2 linked regions of the Methylibium petroleiphilum PM1 genome follow. The protein of the gene in region 2 interacts with the protein of the main gene of each other region in a pairwise test. Links are inferred from orthologs where the notes say so. Each region holds a gene or a part of one and is shown on either strand. Other genes may lie near its edges.

Region 1 (11,325 bases), 3.3 Mb from region 2 along the record:
TCGGCACGCGGCCACACGGTGCTGCTGATCACCCACGCGAAGGAAGTGGCCGACCACGCCGACCGGCTGATCGAGATCAAGGACGGCCGCATCGTCGCCGACCCCGGCTCGGCGTCGCCGTCGCCCGAGCAGGCCGACTACGTGCCGCCGGCCATCACCCACGAAGGCTCGCACCTGGCCGACGTGGTGGAGGCCGCGAAGATGGCGCTGCGTTCGCTGCGCGCCAACCTGTTCCGCTCGGTGCTCACGCTGCTGGGGATCGTGATCGGCGTCGGCTCGGTGATCGCGATGCTGGCGATCGGCGACGGCGCAAAGCAGGAGGTCATCAACCGCATCAGCGCGATGGGCTCGAACCTGATGCTGGTGCGCCCCGGCGCGCCCAACCAGCGCGGCTTCAACAGCACCGCGACGCTGGTGGTCGCCGACGTGGCTGCGATCGATCAGGTGCCCAACGTGCTGGCCGCCGTGCCCGAACAGAACAGCAGCGCGACGCTGCGCTACAGCGGCGCCGACTACAGCACCAGCATCAACGGCACCTCGTCGAAATTCCCGCTGGCGCGGCAGTGGCCGGTGGCCCAGGGCAGTTTCTTCAGCGCCGAGGACGAGGCGAGCTACGCCACGGTGGCGGTGCTGGGCCAGACCGTCGCGAAGGCGCTGTTCCCCGACGGCGCGAACCCGGTGGGCGAGTACGTGCTGGTCAACAACCTGCTGTTCCAGGTGGTCGGCGTGATGACGGCGCGCGGTGCATCGCCGATGGGCTCGGACCAGGACGACATCGTGTTCGTGCCGTATGCGACCAGCAGCCTGCGGCTGTCGGGCCAGCGCTTCATGCGCAACGTGACGGTCGCGGTCGACGACGTGTCGCGCATCGACGAGACCCAGGAGGCCGTGGAGTCGCTGCTGCTCGACCGCCATGGCGTGGTGGACTTCCAGATCCGCAACATGGCCTCGATCATCGAGGCCACCGAGCAGACGCAGAACACGCTGACCATCCTGCTCGGCTCGATCGCGGCGATCTCGCTGCTGGTGGGCGGCATCGGCGTGATGAACATCATGCTGGTGTCGGTGACCGAGCGCACCCGCGAGATCGGCATCCGCATGGCCACCGGCGCGCGCGAGCGCAACATCATGCAGCAGTTCCTGATCGAGGCGATGGTGGTGTCGGCGATCGGCGGTGCGGTGGGCGTGGTGGGCGGACTGGCCACCGCCGCCGCGATCGGCGCGTTCGGCACGCCCGTCCAGTACTCGCTCGCGCCGGTGCTGCTGGCCTTCGGCTGCGCCTTCGGCACCGGCCTGGTGTTCGGCTGGCTGCCGGCGCGCAAGGCCGCGCAGCTCGACCCGGTGGTCGCGCTGGCCGCCGAATGAACACCCTCTCCCGCCCCATGTCCACGATGCTTCCCCGACCCGCGCCGCGCTGGCGCGCCTCCGCCCTGCTGATCGCGCTGGCCCTCGCCGGCTGCGCGACGGCGATCGACACCACGCGGCCTACGCTGGACCTGCCGCCGCAATGGAACGAGGCCGCGACCGCCGCCAGCGGGCCGTTGCAGCGCGACTGGTGGCGCGGCTTCCAGTCCGACGAGCTGGCGCGGCTGATCGACGCCGCCCAGGCCGGCAGCCCGACGCTGGCGATCGCCGCCGAGCGCGTGCAGCAGGCCGAGATCGCGGTGCGCAGCGCTGGCGCGACGCTGTTCCCGTCGGTCAGCGTCAGCGGCAATTCCGGCGCCCGGCGCGCCGACCCGGGGCCGGGGTTCGACGCCAGCACCAGCAAGTCGTCGAGCGTGTCGCTCGGCGTCAGCTACGAGATCGATCTGTGGGGCCGGCTCGCCGCCGGCGTGAAGGGCGCCGAGGCCTCGCTGGCCGCCAGCCGCTACGACCTCGAGACCGCACGGCTGTCGCTCAGCACCGGCGTGGCCAACGCCTATTTCCAGGTGCTCGCGCTGCGCATGCGGATCGAGATCGCGCGCGACAACCTGGCCATCGCCGAGCGCGTGTTCGGCATCGTCGAATCCCGCTACCGCAACGGCGCGGCCTCGGCGCTGGACGTGAGCCGCCAACGCATCACAGTGCTGTCACAGCGGGCCACGCTGGAGCCACTGGAGGTGCAGGAGCGCCAGACCGTCACCGCGCTGGCCATCCTGCTCGGCCGCCCGCCGCAGGCGCTGCAGGTGGAGACGCGCAGCTTCGAGCGCTTCGCGGTGCCCGAGGCGGGCGCCGGTCTCCCGTCGGAGCTGCTGGTGCGCCGCCCCGACCTGGCCAGCGCCGAGGCCCAGCTCGCCGCGGCCGATGCCGACGTGGCCGCGGCCCGTGCCGCGCTGCTGCCCAGCGTGTCGCTGTCGGGCTCGGCCGGGCTGGCCAGCACGGCGCTGCTGTCGCTGGCCAATCCATCCTCCAGCCTCGGGCTGAGCGCTTCGATCGTCCAGACGCTGTTCGACGGCGGGCGGCTGCGCAACCAGGTGGCGCTGGGCGAATCGGCGCGCCGCCAGCTGGTGGAGAGCTACCGGCTGGCCATCTACACCGCGCTGAAGGAGGTGGAGGACGCGCTCGGCAACGCGGTGCGCAACCGCGGCCAGGAGCAGGCGCAGCTGGCGATCCGCGACGAGGCGCAGCGCTCGCTGCGCCTGGCCGAGCTGCGCTACCGCGAGGGCGCCGACGACCTGACCAGCGTGCTGGACGCGCAGCGGACGCTGTTCTCGTCGATCGACCAGCTGGCGCAGCTGCGGCTGGCCCGGCTGACGGCGGCACTGGATCTGTTCAAGGCGCTGGGGGGCGGCTGGTCAATGAGTGGTCGCCAACTTTCTTCATGAGCCACAAATCTCAGCGCTGCAATCCTCAGGCCGGCATCGGCGCACCGCGGTCACACGATTCGACAATAATTTGACAAATCTTAATACGAATAATTATCATCATTGACTGAGCGCTGTCGATCCCTGACAGCCCCCCGGTCAGCCATCTGCTTTTCCTCGCGTCGAAACGCGGTCGGGATTGCCGCAGAGAGCCAGCCTCTGTGCCCGTTTCGCCGTTTCGACCACACCGAGGAGAACCCATGGCCTACATCCAGGCTCGCAAGCACGCCCATCCCCCACGACGGACCGCTTCGGCCGCCGCCGCCTTCGCCGTGCTCGCCATTCCAGCCGCCGTGCACGCCCAGCAGGCTGCAGTGCCCGCCGACGCCGCTTCGGCGCCGGCCAGCACGCAGGTGCTGCCGGAGATCAAGGCGAAGGCGGCAGCCGACAACGGCATCAAGGCCGATGTGTCGGCCTCGCCCAAGTTCACCCAGCCGCTGGTGGACACGCCGCAGACCATCACGGTCATCAAGAAGGAAGTGCTGCAGCAGCAAGGTGCCACCTCGTTGACCGAAGCGCTGCGCAACACGCCCGGCATCACGCTGCAGATGGGCGAGAACGGCAACACGCAGACCGGCGACGCGATCTTCATGCGCGGCTTCGACACCTCGGCGAGCATCTTCGTCGACGGCATCCGCGACCTGGGCAGCATCTCGCGCGACACCTTCAATCTCGAGCAGGTTGAGGTGATCAAGGGTCCGTCGGGCTCGGACAACGGGCGTGGCGCGTCGTCGGGCTACGTCAACATGATCTCGAAGTCGCCGCAGCTGCAGAACTTCGGCAATGCCAGCGTCACCCTCGGCACCGACGACCGCAAGCGCGCCACGCTCGACCTGAACCGCGCACTGGATCTGGCGATCCCCGGCTCGGCCTTCCGCCTCAACCTGATGGCGCAGGACTATGGGGTCCCGGGGCGTGACGAGGTGAAGACCAAACGCTGGGGCTTTGCGCCGTCGCTGGCCTTCGGCCTGGGCACGCCGACCCGCACCGTCCTGAGCTACCTGCACGTCAAGCACGACAACACGCCGGATGGCGGCGTCTCGACCTTTGGTTTGCCCGGCTACATCTTCAGCTCGCCCACGGCCACCGGCCCCGCGGTGAACTCGAAGAACTTCTACGGCTCCCGCAATGACCACGATGACGTGACGGTGGACATGCTCACCGCGCGCATCGAGCACACCCTCGCGCCCGGCTACACGCTGCGCAACACGACGCGCCTCGGCCGCGCCGAGCAGGATCTTCTGGTGACGGGTGTGAACGCGGTCAACACCAGCAGCGGCGATCCGGCAACCTACACGGTGGCCCGATCGCGTCAGGGCAAACGCCAGAGCAACGACATCCTGACGAACCAGACCAACCTGAACGCCGAGTTCAAGACCGGCGCCGTGGAGCACTCGCTGTCGACCGGCTTCGAGTTGATCTACGAACGCCAACGCACTATCACGCCGCAGACGCTCACCAACACGACCCTGCCCGCCTCGCTGCAGCAGGTGCCCGCGAACCTGTACGACCCGAACCGGAGCGACGTGTTCCTGACGCCGCCGTACAAGGGCGCCTACACACGCGGAAACACGCTGAGCGCGGCGGTCTATGCCTTCGACACGCTCAAGCTGTCGGAGCAATGGCTGCTCAATGGCGGCGTGCGTTGGGAGAAGTTCCACGCCGAGACCAACGGTTCGACCTTCACCGCGGCCACCGCCACGACGCCGGAGTCGCTGGTCCAGAACGCACCGTTGTCGCTGACCGACAGCCTGCTGAGTTGGAAGGTTGGAGCCGTGTTCAAGCCGGCGCCCAACGGCAGCATCTACGCGACCGTGTCCAATTCCTTCCAGCCGCCGGGCGGCAGCAACTTCGCGCTCAGCAGCCAGGAGAACAGTGCGAACCGGCCGGACCTCGATCCGCAGGAGGGTAGCAACATCGAGATCGGCAGCAAATGGGATCTGCTCGACGGCAAACTCTCGGCCGTCGGCGCGATCTTCCGCAGCGAGAACAAGAACGAGCTCCTCTCCGACGGTGCAACGCCGCCGACCTATTCCCAGGTAGGCAAGCGTCGCGTCGACGGCGCCGAACTCGGCCTGATCGGCCAGATCACTCCGGCGCTGAGCCTCAGTGCGGGCCTGGCCTATATGGATTCGGAGATCCTCAAGGGCACGGCGGCCAACCAGGGCGGCGTGATCGTCTTCACGCCGAAGATCACCTTCACCTCCTGGGCCACCTACAAGCTGCCCTTCGGGTTGACCGTCGGCGGCGGCGCACGGTACGTGGACACGGTGGCCCGGAGCAGCAATCTCGTGACCACGAGCAACCTGCTCGAGACGCCCGACTACTGGGTGGCCGATGCGATGCTGGCCTACGACGTGACGAAGAATCTGTCGCTGCAGCTCAATATCTACAACGTGTTCGACAAAGAGTACATCGCGGCGATCAACAACGGTGGCTCGCGCTACGTGCCGGGCGCCGAGCGCAACGCGCTGCTCACCGCGAACTTCAGCTTCTGACCTGCTGAATCGCCGATGCACCCGGCCGGGTGCGAAACTCGCGAGCCTCTCCCCGGAGAGGCTCGCTGCATTGAAAGGCCGAAGACCATCATGATGCTGCACGTGCCCGAGGTCCTGACGCGCGATCAGGTCGCCGACATCCGCACGCGGCTCGACGCCACCGACTGGGTCGATGGCCGCGCCACCGTCGGCCCGCAGGGCGCCCAAGTCAAGCAGAACCGCCAGTTGCCCGAGCTGTCGCCGGTGGGCCGCGAACTCGGCGAGACCATCCTGAAGGCGCTGCTGGTTCATCCGCTGTTCGTCTCGGCCGCACTGCCGCTGCGCACCGTGCCGCCGCTGTTCAACCGCTACGAGGGCGGCGAGCACTACGGCCTGCACATCGACGGCGCAGTGCGCTCGGTGCCGGGCACCCACCTGCGCCTGCGCACCGATCTGTCGAGCACGCTGTTCCTCAGCGACCCGGACGACTACGACGGCGGCGAGCTGGTCGTGGTCGACACCTACGGCACGCACGAGGTCAAGCTGCCGGCCGGCGACCTGATCCTCTACCCGTCGACCAGCCTGCATCGCGTCGAGCCGGTGACGCGTGGCACGCGCGTGTGCTCGTTCTTCTGGACGCAGAGCATGGTGCGCGACGACGGGCAGCGCCACCTGCTGTTCGAGCTCGACCAGGACATCCAGAAACTGCGCGAGAAGCTCGGCGATTGCCCCGAGGTGCTGAGCCTCACCGGCCACTATCACAACCTGCTGCGCCAGTGGGCCGAGGTGTGACGCGGCGGGCCGCCGCTCACGGGCCCTGTCGGGACACGCTCAGTACACGTCGCGCCGCAGCCGGCCGGTCTCGATGAGCCGATCGACCGCGTCGCGGCCCAGCACGTCGACCAGCGCGGCCTCCACGCCCGCGGCCATGCCGACCCGGCTGCCGCAGACGTAGAGCGCGGCACCGCGGGTAACCCAGTCGCGCAGCACGTCGGCCTGCTCGCGCAGGCGGTCCTGCACATAGCGCTTGCCCGGCTGGTCGCGCGAGAACACGAGGTCGGTGCGTTCGAGCACGCCGCTGGCCTGCCAGGCAGCGATCTCGTCGCGGTAGTAGGCGTCGTGCGCGGCATGGCGCTCGCCGAACACCAGCCAGTTCGCGCCGTGTCCGGCCGCGGCGCGGGCCTTGAGGTGGGCGCGCAGGCCGGCCAGGCCGGTGCCGTTGCCGACCAGGATCAGCGGACGGCCGGCGTTGTCGCCGAGGCGGAAGTTGCCGTGGGCGCGCAGCCGCAGCGCGATCTCGTCGCCGATCGCGGCCCGCTCGGTGAGCCAGCCGGACGCCAGGCCCGGCGTGCCGTCGGCGTGCCGTTCCTGGCGCACCAGCAGGTGCACGCGGCCATCGGCGGGCAGCGAGGCGATCGAGTACTCGCGCGGGCGTTCGCCGTCGCCGGGCGGCAGCACCTGCACCAGGTCGCCGGCCTGCCAGTCCGGGCTCGGCGCCGCGCCGGCCGGGGCCTCGAGCTCCAGGTGAAAGCAGGGGCCGCCGGCGCTGCCGGGGTTGAGCAACCGGCGATGCGCCAGCCGCCACGGCTCGAATGCCGCCGCGAGCTGCCAGTCCGGCAGATCGCTGGTGCCCGCCAGGCGCGCCACCTGGTGCTGCCACTGCTGCAGCGCCAGGGCATCGCCCCCGTCGACGTCGATGCGCTCGAACATCGCCTGCGCTCCCTGCCGGCGCAACCAGGTGTCGAGCGCGCGGCCGAAACCGCAGTAGTGCTGATACTCGCGATCGCCGAGCGCCAGCACGGCGCAGTGCAGGCTCTCGAGCGCGAGGGGCGTCTCGGCGGCCTGGGCCATCAAGCGGCGCACGAACGGCGCCGCCGCATCGGGTGGATCGCCTTCGCCGTAGGTGCTGACGATGAACAGGGCCCGTTCCGCCGCCGCCAGATCACCGGCCTGCAACTCCGCCAGACTCGCGATGCGCGCCGGCACGCCGGCCGTGTGCAGCGCCTGCGCGGTCTGCCAGGCGATCTGTTCGGCGTTGCCGGTCTGGCTGGCGTGCGCCACCAGCACCGGTTGCGCGCCCTCCGCGGCCGGCGCCAGGGCGGCGGCCGCACGCGCCACCCGGGCTTCGCGCGCCCGGTGCGCGCGCCAGGTGCCGGCGCACAGCGCCACATAGGACAGCACGGTCCCGCCCGCGGCGAGCGCCCGCAGCGCGTCGTCGGACAGCGGCGTCATGCCAGCAGTGCTTCGAACCCGGCCGTCGGGCGGGCCTCGTGGCCGCCATCCGCAGCACGGCGGATGAACAGCACGGCCAGCCGCTCCCGCTCGGCGTAGGTCCAGCCCTCATCGGGCCCGAGCACCGTCAGCGCCGTGGCCAGCGCGTCGGCCTGCATGCATTGCGCGTGCACGACCGTCACCGACGCCAGCGCGTGCCGCACCGGCCGGCCGGTGCGCGGGTCGATGGTGTGGGAATGGCGCTCGCCGTCGTCGGTCTCGAAGCAGCGGAAGTCGTCGCCGGAGGTCGCGACCGCCAGCCCCTTGAGTGCGAGCACCGGACCGGCATCGCCCTGTTCCAGTCCGGGCAGCCGGACCGCCACCCGCCACGGCTGCCCATCGGGCCGGCGGCCCATGCCGAGCAGCTCGCCGCCGACCTCGACGAGCGCGTTGCCGCAACCCAGCCGCTGCAGCGCACGCGCGACGGCGTCGACCGCATAGCCCTTGGCGATCGACGACAGGTCGACGTAGGTGCCGCCATCCTGGCGTGCACGGCGCTGCTCGACGTCGAGCTGCACGCGCTGCCAGCCGATGCGGCGGCGCGCCATCTCCAGATCGCCTTCCGTCGGCGCATCGCGGCGCGCCGGGTCGGGGCCGAAGCCCCAGAGGTTGACCGCGGGGCCGACGGTCGGGTCGTAGGCCCCACCGGTGGCGCGCGCCAGTTCGAGCGCGTGCTGCAGCACGCTGAAGAGGGGCTCGGGCAGTTTCTGCCAGCGGCCCGGCGCGGCGCGGTTGTAGCGGCTCAGGTCGGAGTCGTCCTCCCAGGTGCTCATCTGGCGCACCACCAGGTCCAGCGCGATCTCGATCGCCTCGCGGACCTCGCGGCGGGCCGGGCCGGGCGTGGCCGGCGCATGCCAGTACTTCACGCTCCAGCGGGTGCCCATCGTCGGCCCGCCCAGCTCCTGCACGGCGGCGGCCAGCAGGCGCGGCGCGACCCCACCGTCGTGGCGGTAGCCCGGCAGGGGCAGGTCGGCGAAGGACAGGCGTGTCGTCATGCGGCCGCGGCGCTCGGGGGCGGTCGGCCCGTCATTGCGGCAGCACTTCCAGCACCGCGGCGTAGACCAGCCGGCGCTCCTTGGCCTGCTTCAGCGTGGTCTTGCCGTCCCTGGTGCTGACCTCCAGGCGGTAGAGCCCGGGCTGCGGCCAGTTGACCTTGACCTGGCCCTTCGCGTCGGTCTTCAGCGTCATCTCGCCGATCTTGTCGCGGTAGCGGGTGCCGCCGAAGACGATCTCGACCTCGAGGTCTGCGGCCGGCTGGCCGTCGAGCAGGAAACCGAACGTCGCCGCCTCGCCGGTGAACAGGTCGTTGGGGTGCGTGACGGGCACGAACTCCAGGCCCTTGCCGGTCGGCTGGATCGCGCTGGGTTTGCCAACGGTGATGAAGGTCTCGAGGCGGCTGATGCCTTCGTTGACCGTCAGTTCGGGCGCATCGGCCGGGACCTCCTTGGCGAAGTTCTCGGCCGTGCCGCGGAAGCCCTTGTTCTGGCCGGTGGCCGCGTCCTTGTAGCGCGCCGTCACGCCGCTGAAGCCGTTGGCCACGCGGTAGGTGCCGGCCTGCGTGAGGTTCAGGTCGAACACGCTGCGCAGCTTGCCGACCACCACGTTCTCGGGCGCCACGGCGCTGCCGTCCGGCGCGGTGACCGCCAGCCCGTCGAGCCGCAGCGGCGCGTGGTTGAAGTAGAAGATGTCGTTGCCGGAGGCCCCGTCGATCGTGACCCATTGAGGCTTGGACAGCACGGTCGACGAGGGCACCAGGAAGCTGCTGTGGGCGCGCGCCAGCGGCACCGACAGACCGAAGGCGAGCGCCGTCGTGACGACGAGCGCGAAACGGGAACGGGACATGGGGATCTCCTGGACGGGGTGAGGGGTCCGATGGCGGTTCAGGGCTTGAGCTCGAGCGTGACTTCGCCGAGCTCGCTGCTGCCCTGGGCACTCAGCTGCTGCGCCTTGGCGGGCGGCCACTGGAAGGGGATGCTCAGCAGCTCGCGACCGCCGGACTCGCGGGCCGCCTCGACCACCAGCTTGTAGTCGCCGGGCGCCAGCTTGCCGAGCGGCTTGGCGCTGTCGTTGAAGCTGAGCCTGTGCTTGCCCACCGGGCGTGTGGCGCTGGTCAGGCCGTCGGCCGGCACCTGCAGTTCGCGGCCGCTGCGGCGCCACCACTGGCGCATGTCCTTCAGCCACTTCGCGCCCTCGCCGTCCTTCTTGGCGGTGGCGTACCAGACCGCGAGGTTGGCGGCGACGCCCTGGTCGGCGCGCTCGACCCACATCGCGACATAGGGGCGGTGGTATTCGGCGACGGTCAACCGGGGCACCTCGACACCGACCGCCAGGTCGGCCGCCAGAGCCGGGACACCGAGCGCCGCGGCGCTCAGCGCGATGGAGTAACGCACGTGCATGGCAGGGCTTTCTTCTTCAGTGGATGAACAGCAGGGTGAGCAGCAGCGGGATCACCAGTCCCAGGCCCACGATCGGCCAGGTGGTCGGCCGGTTGGCCGCGTGCAGCTTCAGGATGAACAGGCCGGTCAGACAGAACACCAGACAGGCGACCGCGAACAGGTCGATGAACCACGACCACGCCACCCCGGTGTGGCGCCCCTTGTGCAGGTCGTTGAGGTAGGAGATCCAGCCGCGGTCGGTGCGCTCGTACTCCGCCGCGCCGCTCTCGCGGTCGATGCGCAGCCAGGCGTCGCCGCCGGGGCGCGGCAGCGAGATGTAGAGCTCCTCGTCGGACCACTCGGCGTCGCGGCCTCGCACGTCGACCGCGATCTGCGTCTGGATCCAGTCGGCCAGGCGCGCGGGCAAGGGCGCGCGCGGCGACGACGGCAACACATCCGGCGTCACCAGAGCCTTCAGTTCCGGCGGCAGCTGCAGTTCGCGGGCGGTCACGGCCGGCCGGCTCTCGATCTGCGCGGCGTGGTTGAGCGTGATGCCGGTGACGCTGAACAGCAGCATGCCCAGCAGGCAGACCGCCGAGCTGATCCAGTGCCATTGGTGCAGCGTCTTCAGCCAGTAGGCCCGTTGCGGGTGGTCGGTCTTGCGCATGCCTTCGCGTCTCTTCGCGCCCGGGCACGCAGCCTCGCGGACTGCAACGCGCCCTCCTCAAAAGTTGCGGCTTAGTGTAAGCTACTAAATGCGAATCACTATCAATCACGCAACGTAAAGATTCTCCTCCGCCGGGCAGCCGGCGGGGATCGCGCGTCGCGGAGATGACCGAGGAGCCACCGCAAGCCCGTCGCCAGCGGTTCTGTGTGTTCGACACGACCAAAGGAACGATCCGATGCTTGCCACTCCCCGCGTGGGCGCCCTCGCCTGCGCCTTGCTGACCTGTGCACCGTGGGCTCTCGCCCAGCAGACCCCGCCCCCCGTTGCGCCGCCGGCGGCCACGCCGTCCGACGAGGCCGCCAGCACGCTGCCCGAAGTGAAGGCCACCTCCCAGGCCGAGACGGCGACCGGCCCGGTGCCGGGCTACACCGCCCGGCGCAGCGCCACGGCGACCAAGACCGACACGCCGCTCAACGAAGTGCCGCAGTCGATCTCGGTGATCGGCGCCGAGCAGGTGCGAGATCAGAACTCGCTGACGATCCAGGAGGTGCTGCGCTACACGCCCGGCGTGCGCGCCGAGATGTACGGCCTCGACAACCGCGGCGACTACTACGCGATGCGCGGCGGCAGCGAGGGCTCCACGCTGCTCGATGGGCTGCGCCTGCCGATCACCGGCTACTGGGGCAGCGTGC
Region 2 (11,098 bases):
TGTCCAGCGTGGTCGAGAGCTTCCAGGTCGGCGAGAACGTCATCAAGACCGTCGGCGGCAGCGGCCGCGTGGTCGAGGTGCGCGAGGAATACATGCCGGTGCTCGAGCTCGAGCAGCTGTTCCATGTGCCGCGCTCGAACGACGAGCACGCCAGCGAGATCATGGTCGTGATCGAGGCCGAGGGCGGCCGCATCGCGCTGCTGGTGGACGAGCTGATCGGCCAGCAGCAGGTCGTGGTGAAGAACCTCGAGGCCAACTACCGCAAGGTCGACGACATCTCCGGCGCCACCATCATGGGTGACGGCCGCGTCGCCCTCATCCTCGACGTGGGATCGCTGGTGCGGCGCTCGCGCCACTGAGGGGCCGTCTCCGCCCGAACCGATTCCCGCTCTCCCGGAAAGACTCCAAGATGAAACTCGACCAACTGAAGATCGGCGCCCGACTCGGGGCAGGCTTCGGCACCGTGCTGTTGTTGCTGGTGCTGATCGTCATGCTCTCGTTCTCGCGACTCGTGATGACCGAGCGGGGCTTCGACAGCGCGCTCGACGTGGAGCATCGCGTGGCGCGGGCCGACGAATGGAAGAACCTGACCACGCTCAACGTCAGCCGCACCATCGCGATCGTGAAGTCGGGCGGCCTGCCGCAGATGAGCGCGTTCCTCACGCCGCAGATGAAGGACACCAGCGAGCAGATCACGCGCGTGCAGAAGGAACTGGAGGCCGAGCTGAGCCATGAGCGCAGCAAGGCACTGTTCGCCGACATCTCCGGCAAGCGCAAGGCCTACATCGACCAGCGCGAAGCGGCGCTGGCACTGCTGAAGGCCGGCGACGTCACGGCGGTCGAGCTGCTCCTGGAGAAGAGCCTGCTGCCGGCCTCCAAGGTCTACCTGGCGGCCATCGAGGACTTCAGCAACTTTGAGCGCGAGCTGGCCGTGCAGAGCGCCGCTGCGGTGAAGGCCGACGTGCAGCGCAGCAAGCTGATGCTGCTGGTGCTGGCCGGTGTGTCCATCGTCCTCGGCAGCCTGAGCGCCTGGGTCCTGACCCGGTCGGTGACGGCGCCGCTGCGCCGCGCTGCGGCCAGCACGCAGGCGATCGCCGCCGGCGACCTGTCGCAGCCCATCGAGGCCACGGGCCGCGACGAGGTGGCCGACCTGCAGCGCAGCCTGGGCAAGATGCAGACCTCGCTGCGCGACATGGTGAGTGCGGTGCGCCTGAGCACCGACAGCATCACCACCGCCAGCAGCGAGATCGCGACCGGCAACCAGGACCTCAGCGCCCGCACCGAACAGACCGCGAGCAACCTGCAGGAAACCGCGAGCTCGATGGAGCAGCTCACCGGCACGGTCAAGCAGACCGCCGAGTCCGCCCGCACCGCCAACCAGCTCGCGTCGTCGGCCCAGGCCACGGCGGCCAAGGGCGGCCAGGTGGTGTCGCAGGTCGTGTCGACGATGGACGACATCAACGCGAGCAGCAAGAAGATCGCCGACATCATCGGCGTGATCGACGGCATCGCCTTCCAGACCAACATCCTGGCGCTCAACGCGGCGGTGGAAGCCGCCCGTGCCGGCGAGCAGGGCCGCGGCTTCGCGGTGGTGGCCGGCGAGGTGCGCAACCTGGCGCAGCGAAGCGCCCAGGCCGCCAAGGAGATCAAGGACCTGATCGGCGCGAGCGTCGAGCGGGTCGAGTCGGGCAGCAAGCTGGTGGCCGATGCCGGCCGCACGATGAGCGAGATCGTGGGTTCGGTGCAGCGTGTGTCCGACATCATCTGCGAGATCACGGCCGCCGCCGCCGAGCAGTCGGACGGCATCGGCCAGGTCAACACCGCGGTGACCAACCTCGACCAGATGACGCAGCAGAACGCCGCGCTGGTGGAGGAGAGCGCCGCCGCCGCCGAGAGCCTGAAGGACCAGGCGATCCGTCTGGCCGCTTCGGTCTCGGTGTTCCGCGTCGATGCGCATGCCACGGTGTCGCGGCCGGCCGCTGCCACGCCGAGCCTGCCCGCGCCCAGCGCGCCGCGCGCACCGGTGCAGGCCGCGCCGGCACCCCAGCGCGCCGCCAAGGCGCCGCCGGTGCTGCGCGATGCCGTGGCCGCCGCCGGGCCGGCCCCGGTCGTGGCGGCTGCCGCGGCGACCGCCACGCCGGGCGACGACTGGGAAACCTTCTGATCCGGGTCCGGATGCGCACGCAGGCCTTCAGTCCGCGCCGCAACTGCCGTAAACCACTCTGACATCCCGCGCAGCGCCGCGTCCGCGGCGCTCCGACACCGCACCGAGAGGATCCACCATGGACATGATCGACGCCACCCAAGTGGCCCGCCACGAAGCCCAGCGCCAGGGCAACCGCGCCGGCGCTGGCGCCCAGCCGGGCCGTGAGTACCTCAGCTTCCGCCTCGGCACCGAGGAGTACGGCATCGACATCCTGAAGGTGCAGGAGATCCGCAGCTACGAGCCGCCGACCCGCATCGCCAACGCCCCGAGCTTCCTCAAGGGCGTGATCAACCTGCGCGGCGTGATCGTGCCGGTGGTCGATCTGCGCGTGAAGTTCGGCTGCGATGCTCAGATCACGCCCATCACGGCGGTGATCGTGCTGGCTGTCAAGGGCCGCGTCATCGGCGCCGTGGTCGACTCGGTGAGCGACGTGCTGGACCTGCCGCACGACGCCATCAAGCCGGCACCGTCGATGGGCGCGGTCGTCGACACCAGCCACCTGATCGGCATCGCCACCGTGGCCGAACGCATGCTGATCCTGATGGACATCGAATCGCTGATGACGAGCGCCGAGCTCGGCGTGATCGACGCGGTGGGCTGAGTCCGGCCACGCGCGGCGGCTCCGCCGCGCTCCCCGCCGACGGCGCCCCGAGGGGCGCCGTTGCTCATGGGGCCGACCGGAGGCGCAGCGCGGACCCGCGTGAAACGCGCGACACTCGCCGCAACGCGACTCCCGGACGCCCGGCATGCCCCTGCAACTCCTGACCCCTCACAGCAAGGACCTCGGCGGCGGCTTCACGGTGCGCCGCCTGCTGCCGTCGGCCGCCCGGCAGGCCGTCGGCCCCTTCGTGTTCTTCGACCACTTCGGCCCGATCACCGCCGGCCCCGCCGACGACCACGACGTGCGGCCGCATCCGCACATCGGCCTGGCGACGGTGACCTACCTGTTCGAGGGCGCGATGCAGCATCGCGACTCGACCGGCGTCTCGCAGCGCATCGAGCCCGGGGCGATCAACTGGATGACTGCCGGCCAGGGCATCGTGCACTCGGAGCGCACGCCCGAGGACCTGCGCGGCGTCGCGCGGCGCAGCCACGGCCTGCAGCTGTGGGCCGCGCTGCCGGCCGAGCACGAGGAAACCGCGCCGCGCTTCGAGCACACGCCGGCCGCGCGGCTGCCGCAGCTTCAGGACGGCGGCGCCACGCTGCGGCTGCTGATCGGCCGCGCGCATGGCCTGGCCTCGCCGGTCGGCACGCTGTCGCTGACGCTCTATGTCGATTACGCGCTGGCGCCGGGTGCGGCGCTGGCGCTGCCGACGCCCGCCGAGGCCACGGAGCGCGCGCTCTACGGCATCGACGCGCCCTACGAGCTGGTGATCGACGGCAACGTCGCGCGCATCGAGCCGTTCACGTTGGCGGTGCTGCCGGCCGACGCGTCCACGGTGACGCTGCGCTCGGCCGACGGCGCTGCCGCGCGGGTGGCGCTGATCGGCGGCGCGCCGCTCGGGCCGCGGCACATCTGGTGGAACTTCGTGTCCTCGCGCAAGGAGCGCATCGCCCAGGCCGCCGACGACTGGGAAGCCGACCGCATGGGCCGCGTGCCGGGCGAGACCGAGCGCATCCCGCTGCCGGCGCGACGGCCGGCCTGAGCCGCGCTCTCAAGGAAACGCCGGGCCGCCCCAGGTTTCCTTGACCCCCGCGGGGGGCGGGCTGGGCGCAGACCAGCCCTTGGGGGGTGGTCAGAACCGGATGCTCGCGCCGCCGACCTGCCCGACGCGCAGCACGCACTCCAGGCCTTCGACGATCACCGCGTTCATGCCGAAGCTGATCGCGCCGCCCACGCGCTCGTCGGCGCGGTAGCCGGCCAGCGTGTCGCCGGGCTCGGTGCCCGGGACGCCGGTGGCCGGGTCGACGTTCGGGATCGGGCAGCGCGGGCAGGGCTTCACCAGCTTCAGGCGCACCGGGCCCTCGGGCGTGTCGAAGGCGATCTCGTCGAGGTGGTCCTCGCCGTGCGCGTCCAGGCCCGTCAGCACCAGGTTGGGCCGGAAGCGCTGCATCGTCACCGGCGGCAGGTCCTTCGCCGCCAGCCGCTCGTTCAGGCCGGCGAGCGAGGCCTCGGAGATCACCAGGATCGGATAGCCGTCGCTGAAGGCGTTCTCGGCCTCGATCGTGCCGGTCCAGGCGCGGTTCGACAGGCGCTTCTGCTCGGGGTCGAAGCGCACCAGCCGCAGCGGCTGGCGCAGGAAGTCGCTGAACCACTGCGCGGCCAGGTCGCCCATGTCGTAGGCGGCGACCTCGTCGTCCCACACGCGCACGCGGGTTGCGGCCTCCGCGGTGTCGAGCGCCAGATGCAGCGCCAGCATGCCGGGTGCGCGCAGCACCAGCTCGCTGTGGCGCAGCTCGGTGGCCACCAGCGCCATGCGCGGCAGCTCGCGCTGGCTGAGGAACTCGCCGTCGGCGTCGACCACCATCCAGGCGCGGTCGAACTCGAAGCCGGTCTCGATCAGCAGCACTTCCGGCAGGCTCACGCCTGCGCAGGACTTGACCGGGTGCACGTGCAGGCCGGCAATCGTCACGTCGATATCGCTCATCGCATCAGCGTCCGAACAGCTTCTTCAGCTCGTCCTTCGCCTTCTCCTTCGCCTTGTCGCGGGCCTGTTCCTTCACCGAGGGCGCCGAGGCGCCGCTGGCTGCGGCCGACGGCGCGGCGCTGCCGCCCAGCAGGCCACCCAGTGCGCCCTTGGCCCGGTCGCCCAGCGCGCCGCGGGCCGCGCCGCTCAACAGGTCGGCGCTCACCGCCGACCATTGCACCTTGTAGTCGACCGCCTCGAAAGGCCCGACCAACTGCACGGGCACAGTCACGCCCTTCAGCAACGCGAGATCGGCGCCGCCCTGGCCCTCGGCGGTGCCGGTGACGGTCGCCTTGGCGAGGTAGTCGACGCGGCCGCGGCCGATATCCACCAGCCCTTCGCCGCCCACGCGCAGGAACGGGCTCTTGCCCGACAGATCCTTGCTGCGCGCCACGCCGTCGGCGATGTCGAAGCTGGCGGAGATCTCCGAGAAGTCGGTCTTTTCCTCGGCGCTCGAGGCCTGTACGGCGTCCTTGTTCAGCGTGACCGCCGAGCGCCACTGCCGCAGCGTCTTCGCGAGGTTGATGCCGCGCACCGCGCCGTCGCGCAGCTGGAACGCGGCCTTGCCGTCGAGCGCCTGCTTGAGGCGCTGCACGCTGGCGCCCTGCGTCGTGACGTCGGCCGTCACGCGGCCCTTGCCCTCGAGCTTCCTGAACTGCGCCACGTCGGTCAGCAACGCGGCGATGTCGACGTCGGTCGCGTCGAGCTTCAGGCCGATGCGCTGCGCCGCCGGGTCAGCGGCCGCCTGCGCGCTGGCCTGGGCCGCGAAGCGCCCGCCCCAGGCGCGCCCGCTCAGGTCGCTGACGCGCAGCACGCCGCCGGCCAGCGTGGCCTCCAGCGCCGCATCGGCAACGCTGTAGGGCGGGTAGACCAGCGTGCCGGCGCGGAAACTGAAGCGGCCGTCGAGTGCCTTCAATCCGCCCAGATCGACCGGCGAGTCCGCGCCGGGCTTGGCGCCGGCCGGCGGGGGCTTCGGGCCGGTCGATGGCGCGACGAAGCGGGTCAGGTCCAGCGCCGCGAAGCGGGCCTGGGCATCGACGTAGGGCACCGGCTTCGACAGGTCGGCGCGGCCGCCGGCGGTGAACTTCTGGTCGTTGATCGCGCCGTCGAAGCGCCAGCTCGCGTCCTGGGCGCCGGCCTGGGCCTGGCCCTGCAGCGCCAGGTTCACCGGCGGCAGTGCCGGGTCGGTGAAGGCGAGCTTCAACTGCAGCGCATCGAGCGCGGCGGCCAGCGGCTGCGGTGCCAGCGTGAGGTCGCTGCGCACCTCGCCGTTCACGCTGCGGCCGGCGCCGCTGCCCTGGACGGCAAGCCGCAGCCCCGGCACGCGGATGCGTTCGAAGCGGCCGCTCGGCGCCTGTGATTCGAAGTCCATCTGCAGCTTGCCGACCGCCGGGCCGCCCTGCAGCGAGGCGCTGCCCTTCAATGCGCTGCCGTTCAGCGTATCGCCCGTGACCTCGAGTTTCGGCCAGGCGAGCTGGGCGGCCACGCTGTCCTCGCCGCGTTGGCCGGTCAGCTTGACGTCGAGCGCGTCGAGCCGCAGTGCGCGTTTCGGCGGATCCAGGCGCAGCGCGTCGAGCGCCACCGTGCTGTCCTTCAGCGCCACCCCCAGGCGTTCGCCCGACAGCGTGAGCCGAAGCTTGTCGGCCTGCAGCGCACCGCTCGGGCCGTCGTAGGCCAGCGTGCCGGCAAGGCGGGCATCGAGCTGCTTCACGTCGAAGCCGTCGCCGCGCAGCGACAGCGCCAGGTCGCGCAGCGCCACGCTGGCGGGCGCGCCGGCCGGCAGGCTCAGCTTCAGCTGCCCGGTGAGCTCGACGTCGGCGTTCAGCTTCGGTTGTGCCAGCGCGGCCTGGCCGACGAAGCGGATCGGTGACTCGGCGCCGTCGGCCAGGCGGCCGGTACGGAGCTCCTTGACGACGAAGCGGCCGTCGAGACCCAGTGGCACGTCCTTCACCGTCGCCTGCAGGTCCTTGAATTCGATCGCGCTGATATCGAATGCCAGCGCCTGGGAGGAGGCGTTGGCGGCGGGGGCGTCCTTCGCGTCGGTGGCGGGGCTCAGCAGGTCGTCGATGTTGCGGCGGCCATCGGCGTCGCGGCGGTAGTTCACGCGCACGCCGCGCGCCGACACGCGATCGACCGCCAGCCGCTGCTTCAGCAGCGGCATCACCTGCACCGCGAGCGTGGCTTCCTGCAGCGCAGCGAACTCGTCGGGGCGCCGGTGCTCGCTGAGCTTCACGTCGCGCAGCGTCACCTCGAGGCGGGGAAAGACCGACAGCCCGATCGGTCCGTCGATCGCCAGCGTGCGGGCCTTGTGCTCGCGCATCCAGTCGATCAGCAAGCCCTTGTAGCGATTGGGGTCGAAGCTTGCGACGAGGTAGGCCGCGGCGGCCACGGCCAGGCCCAGCAGCACGGCCAGGGCGATCAGCGAACGACGGAGCCAGACGGGCATGGCATGGGCCAGGGCAGAAGGCCCCGTGCAGTGGCGGTCGGGGCATTGTGCCGCCGGCCCTGTTGCAACGAGGGGCTCCCTACAATGTGAATCGCAATGAAGCATTTCGACGTGAGCGTGCGGGGCCGCGGCGCGGTGGGGAAGGCGCTGGCCTTGTCGCTCGCTCGCCTCGGGCTGCGCGTGGCACTGTCCGGTGCCCCGGCGCCCGAGGGCCCCGATGTGCGCACCTACGCGCTCGGCGCCCGATCGGTGGCCTTGCTGCAGCAGTTGCGGGTCTGGGAGGCGCTGCGTGCGGCCACGCCGTCGGCCGCGACCCGCGTGCTCGACATGCAGGTGGCCGGCGACGCCGGCGGCACGCTGGCCTTCAGCGCGTGGCAGCAGTGCGTCGGCGAGCTGGCATGGATCGTCGATGCCGCCGCGCTGGAGCGCGAACTGGCGACCGCACTGCGCTTCTCGCCGCACGTCGCGCTGCTCGACGAGGCCCCGCCGGCGGCGCTGGTCGCGCTGTGCGAGGGCAAGGATTCGCGTGAGCGCGAGGCGCTCGGCATCGAGGTCGAACGCCACGACTATGGCCAGCGCGCGATCGCCGCGCGGCTGGCCAGCGACCGGCCGCACCAGGGCATCGCCCGGCAATGGTTCCGCGCACCCGACGTGCTGGCGCTGCTGCCCTTCGACCTGCCGGGCGAGGCGGGCGGCTACGGCCTGGTCTGGTCGCTGCCGGACGCGCGCGCGGCCGAACTGCTGGCGCTGGACGACGGCGCCTTCGAGCGCGCACTGAACGAGGCCAGCCATGGCCAGGCCGGCCGGCTGGCGCTTCGCGGCGCCCGCGCGGCCTGGCCGCTGCGACTGGCGCGTGCGACGCGCTGGCACGGGCCCGGCTGGGTGCTGCTGGGCGACGCCGCCCACGTGGTGCACCCGCTGGCCGGCCAGGGACTGAACCTGGGGCTGGCCGATGTCGACACGCTGTGCGCGGTGATCGCCGAGCGCCAGCAGCACGAGGCCTGGCGCTCGCTGGGCGACGAACGGCTGCTGGCGCGCTACGCCCGCCGCCGCGCCGCTCCCACCTGGGCGATGGGCCGCGTGACCGACGGCCTGCTGCAACTTTTTGCCCACGAGAGTACCCCGGTGAAGGAACTCCGCAACCGCGGCCTGACTCTCGTGAATCACCTGCCGGTGCTCAAGCGCTGGCTCACCGACCGCGCGTTGCGGGGCTGACGCCCCTCCCTCCCGCGCGCACCGAGGATCACCATGAAGTTCAAGACAGCCGCGCTGGCGGCGGCAACGGTCGCAGCCATCGCCACCACCCTTGCGTTGACGGCCGTGGCCCAGGTGCCGCAGGAGGCGGCGATCCGCAAGGCGCTCGGCGAGCGCCTGAACAGCAGCGCGAAGATCGACGAGGTCAACAAGGCCCCGATCGCCGGCCTGTTCGAGGTGCGCATCGGCAACGACGTCTTCTACACCGACGCCGAGGGCGCCTACCTGATCCGCGGCGAGATCCTCGACCTGAAGACCAAGCGCAACCTGACCGAGGAGCGTGTCGCCAAGCTCACCGCGATCGACTTCGCCTCGTTGCCGCTGAAGGACGCGGTGGTCTGGAAGACCGGCACCGGCGCACGCAAGATTGCCGTCTTCGCCGACCCGAACTGCGGCTACTGCAAGCGCTTCGAGAAGGAGCTCTCGAACGTCAAGGACCTGACGGTCTACACCTTCCTGCTGCCCATCCTGGGCGGCGATTCGCCGGACAAGGCGAACGCGATCTGGTGCGCCAAGGACGCCTCGGTGGCGTGGCGCGCCTGGATGGTCGACGGCGTGCAGCCGCCCAAGCTGCTGGGCGCCTGTGCGTCGCCGGTGGAGCGCAACGTCGAGCTGAGCCGCAAGCACCGGGTCAACGGCACGCCGGCCATCGTGTTCGAGGACGGCACCCGCGTGCCGGGCATGCTGACGGCGCCGCAACTCGAGAAGCAGCTCGCCAGCGTCGGCAAGTCCTGAGCCGGGCGAGCGGCGTGCCGCCGCACGCGTGCGCGGCTGCGGCGACAATCCGCCCGCGCTCCGAACTTCCTCGATGGCCCCCGTGGGATCCGCCTCTTCCGCCGACGTCAACCTGCCTCCGCACCCGTTGGCGCTGCGCCTCGGCTATGCCGGCCTGATTCCCTTCGTGCTCGGCGCGCTGCTGACCTGGCTGGTGCGGCCCGATGCGCACCCCTACGTGACCGATGCGCTGGCCAAGTACGCGGCGCTGATCGTGTCCTTCCTCGGGGGCGTGCACTGGGGCCTGGGCCTGCGGCAGCGGGTGCCGTCGCCGAGCCGGTTCGCCTGGGCCGTGCTGCCGATGCTGCTGGCCTGGATCGCCGTGGTGATGCCGCCGTACGCCGGGCTCGCCCTGCTCGGTGCGCTGCTGGTGATCTGCTACCTCGTCGATCGCCGCATCTACCCGGCGCACGGCCTGGGAGCCTGGCTGGTGCTGCGCTTCCGGCTCAGCGCGGTCGCCAGCCTCAGCTGCTTCATCGCCGCGGCCGGCAGCTGATGCCCGCCGCCTCCCATTGCCTTCCGGAACCGAGTTCTCGATGATCCGTTACCGCCTCGAGGTGGCCGACGCCCTGGCCCACCAGTTCCGCGTCACCCTCACCATTGCGCAGCCGGCCGAAGAGCAGGCGCTGAGCCTGCCGGTGTGGATTCCCGGCAGCTACCTGGTGCGGGAGTTCGCCCGCCACCTGTCCCAGCTCGAGGCGCGCCAGGGCGATCGCAGCGTGCCCCTGATCCAGAGCGACAAGGCCGGCTGGGTAGCGCACTGCCGCGGCCGTGGCGCGCTGGTGGTGAGCTACGTGGTCTACGCCTTCGACACCTCGGTGCGCGCGGCCTACCTCGATGCCCGGCGCGGCTTCTTCAACGGCACCGGCGTGTTCCTGCACGTGCACGGCCGCGAGCACGAGCCGCACCGGCTGCGGATCGCCGGGCTGCCCAGGGGCTGGCAGGTCGCGACAGCGCTGCCGCTCGCCGGTGCCGACCACGAGGCGGCCGACTACGACGAACTGGTCGACCACCCGGTGGAGCTGGGCCGCTTCTGGCGCGGCAGCTTCAAGGCGGCGGGGGTGCCGCACGAGTTCATCGTGGCTGGAGCGCTGCCCAGCTTCGACGGCGAGCGCCTGCTGGCCGACACCCGGCGCATCTGCGAGGCGCAGATCGCCTTCTGGCACGGCGGCAAGAAGCCGCCGTTCAAGCGCTACGTCTTCCTGCTCAATGCGGTGGACGACGGCTACGGCGGCCTGGAGCACCGCGCCAGCACCGCGCTGATCGCCAACCGCCGCGACCTGCCGCGCAGCGGCATGAAGTCGGCGGGCGATGGCTACGTGACGTTGCTGGGCCTGATCAGCCACGAGTACTTCCACACCTGGAACGTCAAGCGGATGCGGCCGCGCGACTTCGAGCGCTACGACTACACGCGCGAGAACTACACCGAGCTGCTGTGGTTCTTCGAGGGCTTCACGTCCTACTACGACGACTTGGTGCTGCGGCGTACCGGCCTGATCGACGAGGCACGCTACCTCAAGCTGCTGGCCAAGACCGTCAACAACGTGCGCGGCACGCCGGGGCGCACGGTGCAGAGCGTGGCCGAGGCCAGCTTCGACGCCTGGGTCAAGTACTACCGGCCCGACGAGAACACCGTCAACGCCACGGTCAGCTACTACACCAAGGGCTCGCTGGTCGCGCTGGCGCTCGACCTGACGCTGCGCAGCGAGGGCGCCGGCACGCTCGACGACGTGATGCGCGGCCTGTGGGTGCGCAGCGGCGGTGGGCCGATCACCGAGACCGACATCGCCG

Evidence for each region.
Region 1: the proteins of MPE_RS02960 (region 2) and MPE_RS18825 interact in binary tests that used the Escherichia coli proteins (3 or more experiments, as listed by UniProt). The link is inferred for Methylibium petroleiphilum PM1 from one-to-one orthologs.

What each region holds. Positions count from the first base shown.
Region 1 is NC_008825.1:3,933,981-3,945,305, forward strand. What follows is about bases 5,353-8,351. They hold MPE_RS18825 (sulfite reductase subunit alpha), read right to left. Parts: upstream 7,553-8,351; coding sequence 6,152-7,552; downstream 5,353-6,151. Other genes in these bases: MPE_RS18820 (Fe2+-dependent dioxygenase), read left to right, coding at 5,432-6,112; MPE_RS18830 (FAD:protein FMN transferase), read right to left, coding at 7,549-8,351. Also shown: MPE_RS18805 (MacB family efflux pump subunit), read left to right, coding at 1-1,365; MPE_RS18810 (efflux transporter outer membrane subunit), read left to right, coding at 1,392-2,804; MPE_RS18815 (catecholate siderophore receptor Fiu), read left to right, coding at 3,044-5,341; more of MPE_RS18830, read right to left, coding at 8,352-8,586; MPE_RS18835 (DUF4198 domain-containing protein), read right to left, coding at 8,618-9,433; MPE_RS18840 (DUF2271 domain-containing protein), read right to left, coding at 9,472-9,987; MPE_RS18845 (PepSY-associated TM helix domain-containing protein), read right to left, coding at 10,004-10,633; MPE_RS18850 (TonB-dependent siderophore receptor), read left to right, coding at 10,869-11,325. UniProt on the Escherichia coli protein: Component of the sulfite reductase complex that catalyzes the 6-electron reduction of sulfite to sulfide. This is one of several activities required for the biosynthesis of L-cysteine from sulfate.
Region 2 is NC_008825.1:614,535-625,632, forward strand. Bases 2,869-5,640 are described here. They hold MPE_RS02960 (MOSC domain-containing protein), read right to left. Parts: upstream 4,795-5,640; coding sequence 3,943-4,794; downstream 2,869-3,942. Other genes in these bases: MPE_RS02955 (pirin family protein), read left to right, coding at 2,953-3,852; MPE_RS02965 (AsmA family protein), read right to left, coding at 4,799-5,640. Also shown: MPE_RS02940 (chemotaxis protein CheA), read left to right, coding at 1-359; MPE_RS02945 (methyl-accepting chemotaxis protein), read left to right, coding at 410-2,164; MPE_RS02950 (chemotaxis protein CheW), read left to right, coding at 2,283-2,807; more of MPE_RS02965, read right to left, coding at 5,641-7,279; MPE_RS02970 (FAD-dependent monooxygenase), read left to right, coding at 7,376-8,494; MPE_RS02975 (DsbC family protein), read left to right, coding at 8,528-9,268; MPE_RS02980 (DUF3429 domain-containing protein), read left to right, coding at 9,342-9,803; MPE_RS02985 (M61 family metallopeptidase), read left to right, coding at 9,844-11,098.